2 linked regions of the Microbulbifer sp. A4B17 genome follow. The protein of the gene in region 1 interacts with the protein of each later gene in a pairwise test. Links are inferred from orthologs where the notes say so. Each region holds a gene or a part of one and is shown on either strand. Other genes may lie near its edges.

What was found.
Region 2: the proteins of recR (region 1) and recO interact in binary tests that used the Escherichia coli proteins (3 or more experiments, as listed by UniProt). The link is inferred for Microbulbifer sp. A4B17 from one-to-one orthologs.

The regions. Positions count from the first base shown.
Region 1 is NZ_CP029064.1:885,724-896,700, reverse strand. The notes cover bases 4,632-7,614. They hold recR (recombination mediator RecR), read right to left. Parts: upstream 6,435-7,614; coding sequence 5,829-6,434; downstream 4,632-5,828. Other genes in these bases: dnaX (DNA polymerase III subunit gamma/tau), read right to left, coding at 6,865-7,614; BTJ40_RS04005 (YbaB/EbfC family nucleoid-associated protein), read right to left, coding at 6,465-6,809; rnd (ribonuclease D), read right to left, coding at 4,689-5,819; BTJ40_RS04020 (YcgL domain-containing protein), read right to left, coding at 4,632-4,692. In the rest of the region: BTJ40_RS04045 (VWA domain-containing protein), read right to left, coding at 1-1,138; BTJ40_RS04040 (MoxR family ATPase), read right to left, coding at 1,239-2,084; BTJ40_RS04035 (YEATS-associated helix-containing protein), read right to left, coding at 2,257-2,937; BTJ40_RS04030 (hypothetical protein), read right to left, coding at 3,353-3,733; BTJ40_RS04025 (YcgN family cysteine cluster protein), read right to left, coding at 3,945-4,394; more of BTJ40_RS04020, read right to left, coding at 4,405-4,631; more of dnaX, read right to left, coding at 7,615-8,841; BTJ40_RS03995 (RNA polymerase sigma factor), read left to right, coding at 9,077-9,604; BTJ40_RS03990 (FecR domain-containing protein), read left to right, coding at 9,960-10,977. UniProt on the Escherichia coli protein: May play a role in DNA repair. It seems to be involved in an RecBC-independent recombinational process of DNA repair. It may act with RecF and RecO.
Region 2 is NZ_CP029064.1:3,500,735-3,503,495, forward strand. It holds recO (DNA repair protein RecO), read right to left. Parts: upstream 1,877-2,761; coding sequence 1,124-1,876; downstream 1-1,123. Other genes in the region: BTJ40_RS15420 (response regulator), read left to right, coding at 1-744; acpS (holo-ACP synthase), read right to left, coding at 741-1,127; era (GTPase Era), read right to left, coding at 1,904-2,761. UniProt on the Escherichia coli protein: Involved in DNA repair and RecF pathway recombination.

The sequences.
Region 1 (10,977 bases):
CCAGGGTCATCGGATACATATGCCCGTCCACCAGTCTCTGGGTCATACCGATACTGGGAGTATACTGCCAGTACTCCTCTCCTACAGGGTTCAACCAGATCAGGTTACTGTAGGTATCGGTAACACGCTCCATCCAGGCCGCACCGGGCTCTTCATTCATATGTTCGACACTGCCGAAACGACTGGTAATTTCGTAGGGCGCCATAGACGCATCGCCGACAAAAATTACTTTGTAGTCCTTGCCATAGGTGCGCAGTATTTCCAGCAGCGAGGTATTCTCGCTATAGCGCCGCTGGTTGTCTTTCCACACATGTTCGTAAACAAAATTGTGGAAATAAAAATATTCGAGATGCTTGAACTCGGAACGACAGGCGGAGAACAGTTCTTCACAGACGCGCACATAGGGGTCCATAGAGCCCCCTACATCGAAGAAGATCAGCACCTTAATCGCATTATGTCGCTCCGGCACCATTTGAATATCCAGTAACCCGGCGTTGCGTGCAGTAGAGGAAATGGTGTTATCCAGATCCAGTTCTTCGGCGGCACCGGTGCGGGCAAATTTGCGCAGCTTGCGCAGAGCCACCTGGATATTGCGGGTGCCCAGACTGATACTGTCATCCAGATTTTTAAACTGACGCTTCTCCCACACTTTTGACGCCGAGCGATTGCGCCCCTTACCGCCCACACGGATACCACCGGGATGATAACCACTATTGCCAAACGGGCTGGTGCCGCCAGTACCAATCCAGCGATTACCACCGCTGTGACGCTTCTTCTGCTCCTCTAGACGCTTTTTAAATTCCTCCAGTAGTTTTTCCAAGCCACCGAGGCTTTGCACCTGGGCCTTTTCCTCTTCGGTCAGCTGCTTCATAAATTCTGCACGCAGCCAGTCCTCGGGAATCATTTGCTCGACAATGTCGTCGAGGGTCTCAAGGTCCTTAAAATAGGCGTCGAAAGCGCGATCAAATTTATCGAAGTGCTTCTCGTCCTTGACGAGGCAAACGCGGGCAAGGAAGTAAAATTCCTCAAGGTCGGCAAATACCAGGCGCTGCTGTAATGCCTCAAGCAGGGCCAGCAGTTCGGTGATGGTTACCGGTAATTTATAGCGGCGTAAATTCTGGAAAAAGCCAATCAGCATAATAATTCGCAGTCAGCACAGGGAAAAAATAACACCCGGTAAAACCGGGCCGAAGTCACCGAGGACAACCTATGCCCTCGGTGACATTAACCAACACAGTTTAGCGATTATCGCGACGGGCCATAAACGCCAGGCGCTCCAGCATATGGACATCCTGCTCGTTTTTCAGCAGGGCACCGTAGAGCGGCGGAATGGCATTGCTGCTATCGCTGTTTTTCAAAATCTCCCCGGGAATATCATCAGCCATCAACAGCTTGAGCCAATCGATCAGCTCAGAGGTCGAAGGCTTTTTCTTCAGGCCTGGAACCTCGCGCAGCTGGAAGAAAATATCCATTGCCTCGGCCACCAGCTGCCCTTTGATCCCTGGATAGTGCACATCGACAATTTTGCGCATGGTGTCACGATCGGGGAAGCTGATGTAATGGAAAAAGCAGCGGCGCAAAAAGGCGTCCGGCAGTTCTTTTTCGTTATTGGAAGTGATAATTACGATGGGGCGCTGCTTGGCCTTGATGGTTTCGCCAGTCTCATAGACAAAGAACTCCATGCGATCCAGTTCAACCAGCAGGTCGTTGGGGAATTCGATATCCGCTTTATCGATTTCATCAATCAGCAGCACCACGCGCTCATCCGCCGCAAAGGCCTCCCAAAGCTTACCGCGCTTAATGTAGTTGCCAATATCGTGAACCTTATCCACCCCCAGTTGGGAGTCCCGCAGGCGGGATACCGCATCGTACTCGTACAGGCCCTGCTGAGCTTTGGTGGTGGATTTAATATGCCACTGGATCAGCTTTAGTCCGAGGCTCTCTGCTACCTGCTCGGCGAGCAGTGTTTTGCCGGTGCCGGGCTCACCCTTGATCAATAGTGGGCGCTGCAGGGTAACGGCCGCATTCACCGCCATCTGCAAGTCTTCGGTCGCTACATAGCTTTCGGTACCGGTAAACTTCATAACTGCTCCAATCCTGTCGTCGAGGCTAACTATCTCTTTTAGCGAATGATAATTGAACAACAGGTTGGGGGCGAGGCGGTAACGCTCAATTTGGATGACCAGCTTGCGCTGGGGAAATTTGCCAGTCCCGCAGGGCGAGTCTTGAAAGCCCGCGTGGGCTTTCCGAAGCAGCCTAGGCCATCTGGGTACTGCGGCGGTGTACAACCTGGCGACCTTTGCCGGTGATATACCAGCGGATGCCCAGGTGACTGTGAATTTTCCCGACCATCTCCAGCACCAGCAAGCTGTTCAAGGCACGAGCTATAGAATTGGTTTCCATACCGCTGTCCTGCACCATGCCGGAAAGAGATCGAAATACACACTCCCCGGTATTTAACAAATGCAGCACCTGTAGGGCATTGTCATCCAATTTACGGATCTGATTGAAATCGATGGTCGGCCCCTGCTCGGGATCGCCCTCAATTTCATGCTCCAATAGGGGCATCATTTCCAACTGCATGGTGCGCAGTTCCTGCTCCATATTCTCTACCCGGGCGCGGGCAATACTGGCGTCGCGCAACTGGCGCCGCGCGGCGTTAAACACGAACATACGGGACGCAATTGCAGCGAGCAGGCAGTAACCGGTAAAAATCAATAAACGCGAGGGGTCACCCTGGATTTCTATCAACAAGTCACTCTGGGTGAATTTAAGGAATATCGGCACCATCAAGGCGCCACACAGCCCCATAATCAGGCAACGTGCGAGCCCCGCTGGATCTTCTTCGGTAAACAGCATTTGATAGTAATTGACCAACCCACCCAAAATGCCCGAAACCAGCATTACTGCAGTCAATATAAGCAGGTGATCGAGCATCAGTATTCCTCAGCCATTCGGCTCTCACTGCCAATCCGGGCAAGTGGGTATTGAACTGAATATTTCACTCTATTCACGACTGCCCTTGCCCTCTTCCCCTATTAGGTGCGAGGTATTTCCCACATGCCGGATACAGGCGCCTCTTGTTGTTACTGGATACCTGGCAGAAAAGTGACACTGCTTTTACATTGTTTTGCATTGCGCCACAGCGGGAACCAGCTTAATAGATATAGCAGCTGTCATTGACTGGGGTTGTCGGTCTAAAGGGTTTTAGCGCCTTTGATACGAGCAACCGAGTGAAGGCCTGGATATAGGCGTCGAGGAGGGACGATGGCTGCGCAAGTGAATTAAAGTGCAACAAAAAATACTGGGTGAATGGCTACCCTGCCCTCAGGCATGACAGCCATATCTTGGGTTATTGTTCGTTAAAGTAGGGATCTTCATCAAAGCGACGACGCCTGTCCCGGCGAAATCTCATCAGCAAGCTGACAACCCCCCAAACAACCATGATCGCCAGGGCCCCACCTGAAGCGAATATCAAATTGGTAGTGACCTCCGGCGCAGCTCCATTTTCTTCAAACAGCGTTTGATAAACAAATAGCGGCAACACAGGCACAGCAACTGATTCCGCTACAGAGGTCTTTGCCGGCGCCAACAACACCGCCGCAGCCACTAACAGTAGAGTCTGGCGCACCCAACTCCAGCGCCAATTGCGCATAAACCACCAGCCCGCCAACAGCATAACCAGTGTTGAAGCGGCGTATACCATCCAGGCAAATTGGAAATCTTCTGTCATTCTCTCACTCTACTTTCTGGCACACCGATTTAATATCGGGCATATATGCCAGGGTCCTTTACATCGTCACTCGCTCGGAACCGGCATATTTACGCCGCTTCGCAGACAAGCACTGCCAGCCATAAATCGATCCGAAGAAGGAGTTATTCAGAGGCTCCTTAATTATGCGCAATATCCAAAGGCGTTCACAGGTCGCAGTTCCCGTTTGCGATCAACCCTGTTCAACCCAAGAGACAATATGATCCTCCATATCGTCTGGATGAACCGACTCTTCACTGACAACGCGCCCATGCACCGATATCCCCGCCCGATGCACGGATTCCGGGTCCCCCGACACCAATGGGTGCCAGTCCGCAAGAGGGCGCCCTTCCGCAAGACTGCGGTATGCGCAGGTGAGCGGCAACCAATCGAATTCGGCAATATCCTCTATACGCAACTGAATGCATCCGGGAACATGGGCTTTGCGCTGGCTGTACTTGCTGCACTGGCAGGAATGGGTATCCAACAAGCGACAGGCCACATTAGTGAGGTAGACCTCACCCGTATCCTCATCTTCCAAGCTGTGCAGACAGCAGCGACCACAACCGTCACAAAGCTGCTCCCACTCGGACCGATTCATTTGCTCCAGCGTTTTCCGCCGCCAAAAAGGCTCCTGTGCCATTTAGCTCGACTCAGCGTTGCAACTTGCTGTTCTTCAGGGCGATTTCACTCATTTCGGAGTCGGCTACTGGCGGCATCTGTAAGTAATAGCCGCGAGTGCGCACCTCTTTGAGTAACTTGTCCGCCTCTGCACGGGCCAGCTTTTTGTCCGGCGTCATCAACATCGTAGTGACATGCTGCGGCTTGCCGAAAAGCTCCAGTAGATTTTTGGGAACCCTCGCAGTGCCCTCGCGCTTATCCACGTACAGATACATTTCGTCTTTATTCGGGCTGCGATAAATATCGCATAAAACTTTCACTTCAATTCCTCTTTACGCAATTGTTTCAGAGCTTCGAGCAAAGGGTGGCCAATCACATCGGCCCGCCATCCTCTGAGCCGGCCCTCCAACTCTGGTTGACGGGCCTGGACCAACGCTTCCAGCTCTTTTTTGCGAATTAATATTTCGGCAGGCAACCCGGCCCGCTCGGCAATAGACACCATCTCAAGCCGCAGTTGCTTGAGGATTTCTCCCTGCTGCCGGTTGAGGGGCTGCTGCATTCGCGCAGGTGGATCGCTTCTCTCGCAGGCTTGGGCAACGATTTTTAACAAGGTCTCGCCGTGCTCACGCAGAGCTCGCCCTTCCATACCCAGTTGGCTCAAGGCACCTCTATGCCGGGGCAACTGTTGGGCCAGGCCGATACAGATATTCTCTTTCAACAAGTGATTGCGCGGCATATTCAGCGCCCTGGCCTGCTTTTCGCGCCAGGCACACACATCCTGAAGCACTGCCAGTTGTTTACTGCGCAGGCGCCAAGCACCTTTCACTTTTTGGTAGTAAACCTCAGGTGGGTTCGGGTTTCGAGCCGTGACCACCAATGATGCACAGTCTTCCTGCAACCACTCCAGGCGCCCCTTCGCATTGAGGCCTTTTACCAGTACGCCGTAGAGTACCGGCAACCAAGCGACATCGAGGGCCGCATAGGTTTTCTGTGCATCACTGAGAGGTCTCTGCAGCCAGTCCGAGCGGGTTTCACTCTTGGGCAATTCAATATGCAGTAGCTGGTTAACTGTCGCTGCATAACCTAAGCCCGCTCCCATACCACAGATCGCAGCGGCAACTTGGGTATCAAAAATGGGCTCGGGAATCACCCCCAGCAAGCGCTCCAGGGTTTCCAGGTCCTCACTACAACTGTGCATAATTTTAGTGACAGCGGTATTGAGTAAGAGGTCGCGAAGCGGCTGTAACTCCTCGATAGCCAAATTGTCGATCAGGTAGCAATGTTTTCCATCACCTACCTGGACCAGGGCCGGTTGGGGATAAAAAGTACGGCTGCGCATGAACTCGGTATCCAAGGCTACCGCACTCTGCTTGCGCCACTCTGCACACAACTCTACCAGCTGCTCGTAACTGTCGACCCAGCGTGGAGTGGTATCTATTTCTGTCATCGATATCACTCAACTGCCAGAGAAAAATGCGGTTCGACTATTAAATGCATGGGCAAGAGTGCCGCCATCGATATATTCCAGCTCTCCGCCGATGGGCACACCGTGGGCAATCCGGCTCACCGCCACCCCCTGGGCACGAGCTCTCTCCGCGATGTACTGCGCGGTAGCTTCACCTTCTACCGTAGGGTTAGTGGCGACAATAAGTTCGCGCAACTGCTCAGTAGCGAGCCTCTGCTCCAGCAAGTCGATCCCCAGGTCCCCCGGGCCAATGCCATCAATGGGCGAGAGATGCCCATGCAGGACAAAGTAGCGACCGTGGTAATTACCGGCCTGCTCAATAGCCAGAACATCAGCGGGCGTCTCAACCACGCAAAGTGAGTCCTGCTCGCGCCGGCTATTGCTACACAATGAGCAAACGGGCTCCTCTGTGAGGGTGCGACACTGCCCACAGCGCCCCACTTGTTCCACCGCTCGCGCCAAACTCTGGGCCAGCAGGGAGGCAGCTTCCCGGTCTTTTTCCAACAGGTACATCGCCATGCGCTGCGCGGACTTGGGGCCCACACTGGGCAGACAGCGGAGCGCGCGGATCAGCTCTTCAATCAGGGGACTAAACATACAAACTCAAAACCAGTGGATGGCCACTTCTTAAAAGGGGAACTTAAAGCCTTCAGGCAAATTGATACCTGAAGTCAGGTCTCCCATCCCCTGCTTTTGCAGTTCCTGTGTTTTTTCCTCTACACGGCGCACAGCGTCGTTGACCGCAGCGGCCAGCAGGTCTTCCAGCATTTCCTTCTCTTCGGTCATCAGGGAGGGATCAATTTCCACAGATATCACATCGTGGCGACCATTCATCGTCACCTTGACCATACCCGCCCCAGACTCACCGCAGATACGCAGTTCCGTCAGCTCCTGCTGCATCTTCTGCATTTTTTCCTGCATATCGGCCTGCATTTTCTGGGCCTGCTGCATCAAATCGCCCAAACCTTTCATAGGTAACCTCTATCTTGTGCATGTGGTCCCTGAATAAACCGGGCCCTAATTGTCATTAATCTTCTACTACTAGTGATTCTACGGAGCCCGGCACCAGTTCCGCACTCAATTCTGTCTGTAATTCTTGAACCAGCGGGTCAGCGACCAGTGCATCCAGGGCAGCTTCAAGCCGCGCTTGGCGGGTAGCTGCGACTAACCGGGCGGGGGTACTCCCATGTACCTGCCCTACTTGTATCTGCGCCACCACAGGCTGCTGGAAGAAGTCTGCCAGAGAGTCCCCCAGGCGCCGCTGGTGAACTTCGTCGTAGAGGCTGCTGTAGGATTCATCCAGGGTGAACGAGAGTATATTGTCCTGCCTGCCCACCATCTCCAAATGCTGGGCAATGGAGTGCAAAATACCGGTAATACCCAGCTGTCCATACATTACCGGCCAACTGCCAGGCGTTAATGCTTCCAAACGCCCTTTTGGCACTTCCTGACCGCGGCTTTCTACCGGAGCCTCCCGCGAGGTATTCACTGTATTTTGTGGTACTGGTTGCTGTGGTGCCGGCGCCGACTCCACTTCCGCAACTCGCTGGCGCAGCTCGGCCAGGACATCTTTACGCTGGGGACGCTCTTCTGCCACTCCCTGGACAGGGGACGGGCTTGTAATTTGCTCCGGCTGAGCCCCCGTCGCTGGCTCACTGATCAATTCAGCTGGGACCGCCGGCTCTGCCTCTTGCTGCTCTACCTGATTCTGCGACGGCTGTAGGCCCTGCACTGCCTGCGAGGGAGCTAGATCAACCGTTGCTACAGCCTGCGGCTGTGCCGCTTCAGGCTTTTTTAGCGGGCTGCCCCCCGGTACTTCTGGCGCTACAGGAGCCTGTGGCTGTAGCGCTTCTGGAGCCGGTGCTGGTGAAACGGGTTCGGAAGCCGATGGCAGTGGCGAACGGGGAATATCCGCAACACCCTGGGGGCGGAAAGCCAACATCCGCAGTAGAGCCATTTCAAAGCCACTGCGCTGATCCGGGGCCAAGGGCAGGTCACGCCGGGCCAGCAGGGCCATCTGGTAATACAGCTGCACATTTTCCGGGGCGATACGCCCAGCTAAATTTCTCAGTCGCTCACCATCACCCAGGGAATTATCGATAGATTGAGGCAACACCTGAGCCACTGCAATACGGTGCAGGTTATCGGCGAGTTCTGCCAGCGCAGCACTGTAATCAGGGGCCTGCTGGGACAACTCAGCAACTGTGGCAAATAAGGCCGGCGCATCCTCTTCGGACAAGGCTTGCAGCAGTTTCCACACCAAGCCGGTATCGATACTGCCCAGCATACCGCGCACTTCTGCCTCGGTAATTTGCCCTCCACCAAATGCGATGGCCTGGTCGGTAAGACTCATCCCATCGCGCATACTGCCATCTGCCGCGCGACCAAGATGCCACAGGGCGCCCTCTTCAAACGGAACCTGTTCCTGCTCCAACACAAACTTCAAGTGCCCCACAACCCGCTCGGGGCTCATATTCTTCAGCTTGAACTGGAGACAGCGGGACAGCACGGTAACCGGCAACTTCTGCGGATCAGTCGTTGCCAGTAGAAACTTCACATGGGGAGGCGGTTCTTCGAGGGTTTTTAACAGCGCGTTAAACGAGCTGTTCGACAACATATGGACTTCATCGATCAGGTAAACCTTGAAGCGACCCCGGGTCGGTGCGTACTGCACGTTCTCAAGCAGTTCACGAGTATCTTCGACCTTGGTACGCGAGGCTGCATCGACTTCGATCAGGTCGACAAATCGGCCATCGGCAATCTCATTGCAAGTATGACAATGGCCACAGGGTTCAGAACTGACTCCCTCTTCACAATTCAGACACTTAGCCAGGATTCGTGCAATCGTGGTTTTACCCACACCACGAGTACCGGCAAAGAGGTAGGCGTGATGCAAGCGACCATTATCCAGGGCGTTGATCAACGCCTGGAGAACATGCTCCTGTCCCACCATCTCGCGAAACAGCTTCGGCCGCCACTTCCGTGCCAGTACTTGATAACTCATTCAATCTCCGGTGCTCGACACACCTCTGCAAAGTCTTATTGTCTGCGCCTGTGGCGCGGCCGCCATTATACCGGCATCCACCGTCAGGCATAGAGAATCGGAGAGCGTGACCAGTCAAGTTCGATCGTACCTCTCGTAGCGAAACCAATGCTTGTGATATAACTGTGCGCCAACTCGCACTAAGAACAATCAGTCCATAACTACAGCGAGCCGGGTACGGGGATCACGATCAGTAATGAATAAGGCCAGGAAGACGCTTCTCGAAAGGCTGTTTACCGAGCACGGACAGGCCTTGGTACGCTTTGTCTCTCGCATTGTCAAAAGCCCTGACGATGCCGAGGATATCGCCCAACACGCCTATTTGCGCCTGCAAAAGCTCAGCGATGAAAAGGAACTCGAGAACCCACGGGCCTACCTCTACCAGATTGCCAATAACCTGGCCGTGGACCAGCTGCGCCGAGGCAAACTCCATGTGGAGTACGTGAGTCAGCAGCTTCCCATGGAGGGTGAGCCCTACACAGACGATCATGCTGACCACCAGTCACCGGAAAGACTGCTTGCAGCCCGCCAGCAGCTGCAATCAATCTACGACACCATGGACAGGCTACCCCTAAAGTGTCGCCAAGCCTTTCTACTGCACAGGACCCGAGGCCTCTCCTATAGTGAAATCGCCCAGGAGATGAATATCTCGGTTAGCAGTGTTGAGAAGTATATTTTGCAGGCTTTGAAAGCGTGCCGTAAGAAGGTAAATCCCGGGCCATGACCTGTAAGTTAAGAGAGTTAGCTCAGTCACTTTGTGGCAGTCATCCCTGAAATTACAATGATAAAAATGAAGATGAAGTACAATTTTTCACAGCCTACCACTCCTCCTTTAAAATTAATTGAGGGAGAAACCTGTTCAGCCGTCTCAGCTTCGAAGGGCGATATTGAGTAAAACTTAAGACTCACCGTCTAACAGAACTTTTTACTGTTATACATTGCAAATGCGTTCGAATTATTTTTTTGCTCAGAGGCCCGCACCGTAAAGGTCGCACAAATTAAGAAACTTTGAGTAATATGCAACTTTTAGTATCAAAGTACTAAGTAAGATTTTTATAACCCTAGGTGCTAGAGCAGCCATGAAAACCAACCCAGAGCAAATAGTAAGCGAAGATAGCCTGGATCAGGCTTGTGCTTGGGTTGCCCGTTTGCGCTCCGACTCAGTCAGCTCTAGTGACCGCCACCAGTTCAGCCAGTGGCTCTCCCGGGAAGAAAACCAGCGAGCCTTTGCAGAAATCACAGAACTCTGGGGGGATCTTGGTGCTATATCCCACCTGCCGGTTGATACTCTATTCCCAGAAAGCATCCCGTCCCGAGACACAAGGACGACCACAAAATCCGCTAAGCGAGCATCAAACCACGGATTTCAGAAGCACAACTCTCAATGGGCACTGCCCAAGTGGCTCATTGGCGGGGGACTGGCTACCTGCGGAGCAATAGTTGCTCTTTGGGTTGGCTATCAAGGCATGGGCGGTGAGCTTAAAGCTCAGGTATACGCTACCGAGCGTGGACAGATACAAACCATTAGCCTTTCCGATGGCTCAGAAGTAAAGCTGAATTCAAATAGTGAGTTACGGGTTATCTATAACCGTAATGAGCGTCGTACGGAGTTAGTACGGGGAGAGGCTTTCTTTGAAGTGGCTAGACAAACCTCTCGCCCCTTTACCGTTGCCGCCGGTAGCGCCAATATTCGTGTATTAGGTACGGAGTTTAATGTTGAACTCAATCCAGAGAGCACCAAAGTATCAGTGACCGAAGGCACGGTTTCAGTCAGCGAAACAGATAGCGCTCCCGGCCTGAAACCCGAATCGGTACAGCTGGTTAAGAACGAAAAGGTCAGCGTATCCGATAGGGGCCTGAGCCCAATCGGCCAGACCTCACCAGAAGAAGCTACCGATTGGACCCGAGGACTTCTGGTCTTTGAAAGAACCCCGCTTAAAGACGCCTTGGTAGAGTTGAATCGTTACCTCAACACACCTGCTGTCGCTTCCCCCCAAGTCGAGAACAGGCTGGTATCTGGAACTTTTGAGGTTTCTGACCCCGACAATACCCTAAAAGCAATTGCTACCGCTCTGGACTTACAGCAAGACCACAGCG
Region 2 (2,761 bases), 2.6 Mb from region 1 along the record:
AACCGACGGTTAGTGGGTGAGTTCCTGCGCGCACAGGATGTGGAAGTGGTAATTGCAGCCAGCGGTGAAGAAGCTCTGCAACACTGGCAACAGGGGGCATTCGACCTGGTATTTATGGATATACAGATGCCTGAAATGGATGGCATCGAGGCCACACGCCTGATTCGGGAACGGGAAACTGGTCGGCGTACACCGATTATCGCGCTCACCGCCCACGCCGGCGCCGAGGAGAAAGCCCGCTTGCTGTCTGCAGGATTGGACGATTACTTAAGCAAGCCGGTAAGTGAGGCCCAGCTCTCCGATATGATTAAACGATGGCTCAAGATCATCAGTCCCCAAATGGTCGAAAAAGTGAGTCTCGAAGAGATGCGACTAGTGGATATCGGGGAGTGCCTGACACTCGCTAACGGCGACGCCAAACTGGCCCGGGATATGCTGCGCATGTTGATCGATGGCCTCAGCTCAGACGAAAGAGAGCTGGAGCGGTTGTATAACCTGGGGGACTACAAAGGGATGTTCGAACTCACCCACCGCATGCATGGCGGCTGCTGTTATTGCGGAGTCTCACGCTTAAGGGAGTCCACTTGTGTACTACAGGAAGCGTTGCGCACCATCCAGGGCTCCGACAACCAAGCTTTTGATCAGCGTAAACTCAATGCCGTTCTCAGGGAAATCCGAGCCCTGCGGGAGTGGGCCTCAGAACAGGACCTGGATGCACTCTTCGGCCTGGAGGTAGTCGCCTAACAAGATTCAAATACTACAAATGCAAGCGCCGAGTCTTTTTCATCAGACAAGCTGAGATGAATTCTATCCACACCCAGAGTTTCGGCCCTCTCCTTAGCTGCGCCCGCCAGGACCACCTGCGGCGCGGCACCTTTGCGGCGGCGGACATCGATATCCTGCCAGGAAATCCCCTCACCAATCCCGGTACCCAAGGCCTTCGCTACCGCCTCCTTTGCCGCAAACCGTTTACATAGGTATGCTGCACGGATGGGTCCAGCCATCCCATAAAAGTCCTCCCTCTCACCAGCACTGAGGATACGCTCAACAAAGCGATCACCAAAGCGCTGCCACGCAACCTCGATACGATTATAGTTACAAATATCGGTGCCAATACTTACTATCATTTTTTTCCGTAAACCTGTCGAAAAAGCTCTCGGCTCTGCAAGGGCTTATCTCCCAGTACCGCCTGCAATAATAAGCGTGTTAGGCGCTTTGCCGGTGCCAAAGCCTCACTGGGCCAGCGGCCCTCATTCATAGCGCTATCCATACCGAGCAGCTCCACACCTGAAAAATACAATTCTCCCAGACTCTCATCACTGGAGCGGTGGACAGGAATTAAACCCCGCTCAACATCCAAGCGATAAACTCCCCGCTCGCTTATTGAATCTCCTTGCGGGCTGCAAACATTGAGAGATGGACAGGTACCAAGCTCAAGTAACAGCTGTAATTCAAAACGGCGCAATGGACCTTCAAGCTCAAAATTGGAAAGCCCTTCGAGCTCGGAGAGAGACTCCAGTAGGCTTTGATAAGCCGCGAAAAGTGTGTAGTGCGCCTCACCCTCGGGAAGTAGTCTTACCATCAACTCATTAGCATAGAGGCCCGCATAAACTGCTCGCCCCTTGAGCCACAGTGGCACACCAACATTTTCAACAGGGCCAAGTGTCTTAAGAGAGCCAGAGCCCATCAGTGTGACAAGCAGCGGAGTAAAAGGCTGCAGTGCCTGTTGGCGACGCTGCTTATCGCGACGGGCCCCACGGGCGACACAGCCCAATCGACCGTGGTCAGGAGTAAAGAGCTCCAGTATCAGACTGGAGTCCTTATAGGGGCGCGAGTGAAGAATATACGCGGGTTGAGGCGGTTGTGGACTTTTCATAGTACCAGGGGAAGGTTGCCCTGATGATTACTCGTCCCTGTAGCCAAGGCTTCGCAAAGCCCGCTCATCATCGGACCAGCCAGACTTCACCTTTATCCACAAATTGAGCATCACCTTGCTGTCAAACAAGCGCTCCATATCCTCTCGAGCCTGGCTGCCGATCTGTTTGATTCGTTCGCCTTTATTTCCGATCAGGATACGCTTTTGCCCGGCCCGCTCAACCAAAATAGCGGCGCTGATATGCAGGACTTTACCCTCTTGAGCAAATTCCTCCACTTCCACGGTGACCTGGTAGGGCACCTCAGCACCTAACTGACGCATAATTTTTTCGCGGACAATTTCCGCTGCGAGAAAGCGCGAGCTGCGGTCAGTCACCTGATCTTCGGGGAAAAAATGCTGCCCCTCGGGCAAGTGCTTCAAAATAACCTCTTCCAGCGCATCCAGATTTACGTTGCGCAAAGCCGAAATCGGAACAATTTCCGCCTTTGGATGCTGCTCAGCAAGGGCTTGTAATTGGGGTAGCAGGTCCGCTTTATCATCGAGCTGGTCTACCTTATTCACGGCAATAATTAACGGGCATTTAATCCCGCGCAGCTTGTCGGCCACCAGCTGGTCCGCCTCGCTCCAACGAGTACGCTCTACAACAAACACCACCACATCCACATCCCGCGCAGCACTGGCGGCAGCCCGATTCATATAGCGGTTAATCGCTTTTTCTTGATCGGAATGCAGGCCCGGAGTATCGACAAAAATAATCTGATTCGGACCTTCGGTTTTAATACCGAGCATATTGTGGCGAGTAGTCTGCGGCTTGCGCGAAGTGATCGCGAGCTTTTGCCCCAACAAGTGGTTTAACAGTGTGGATTTTCCCACATTGGGGCGGCC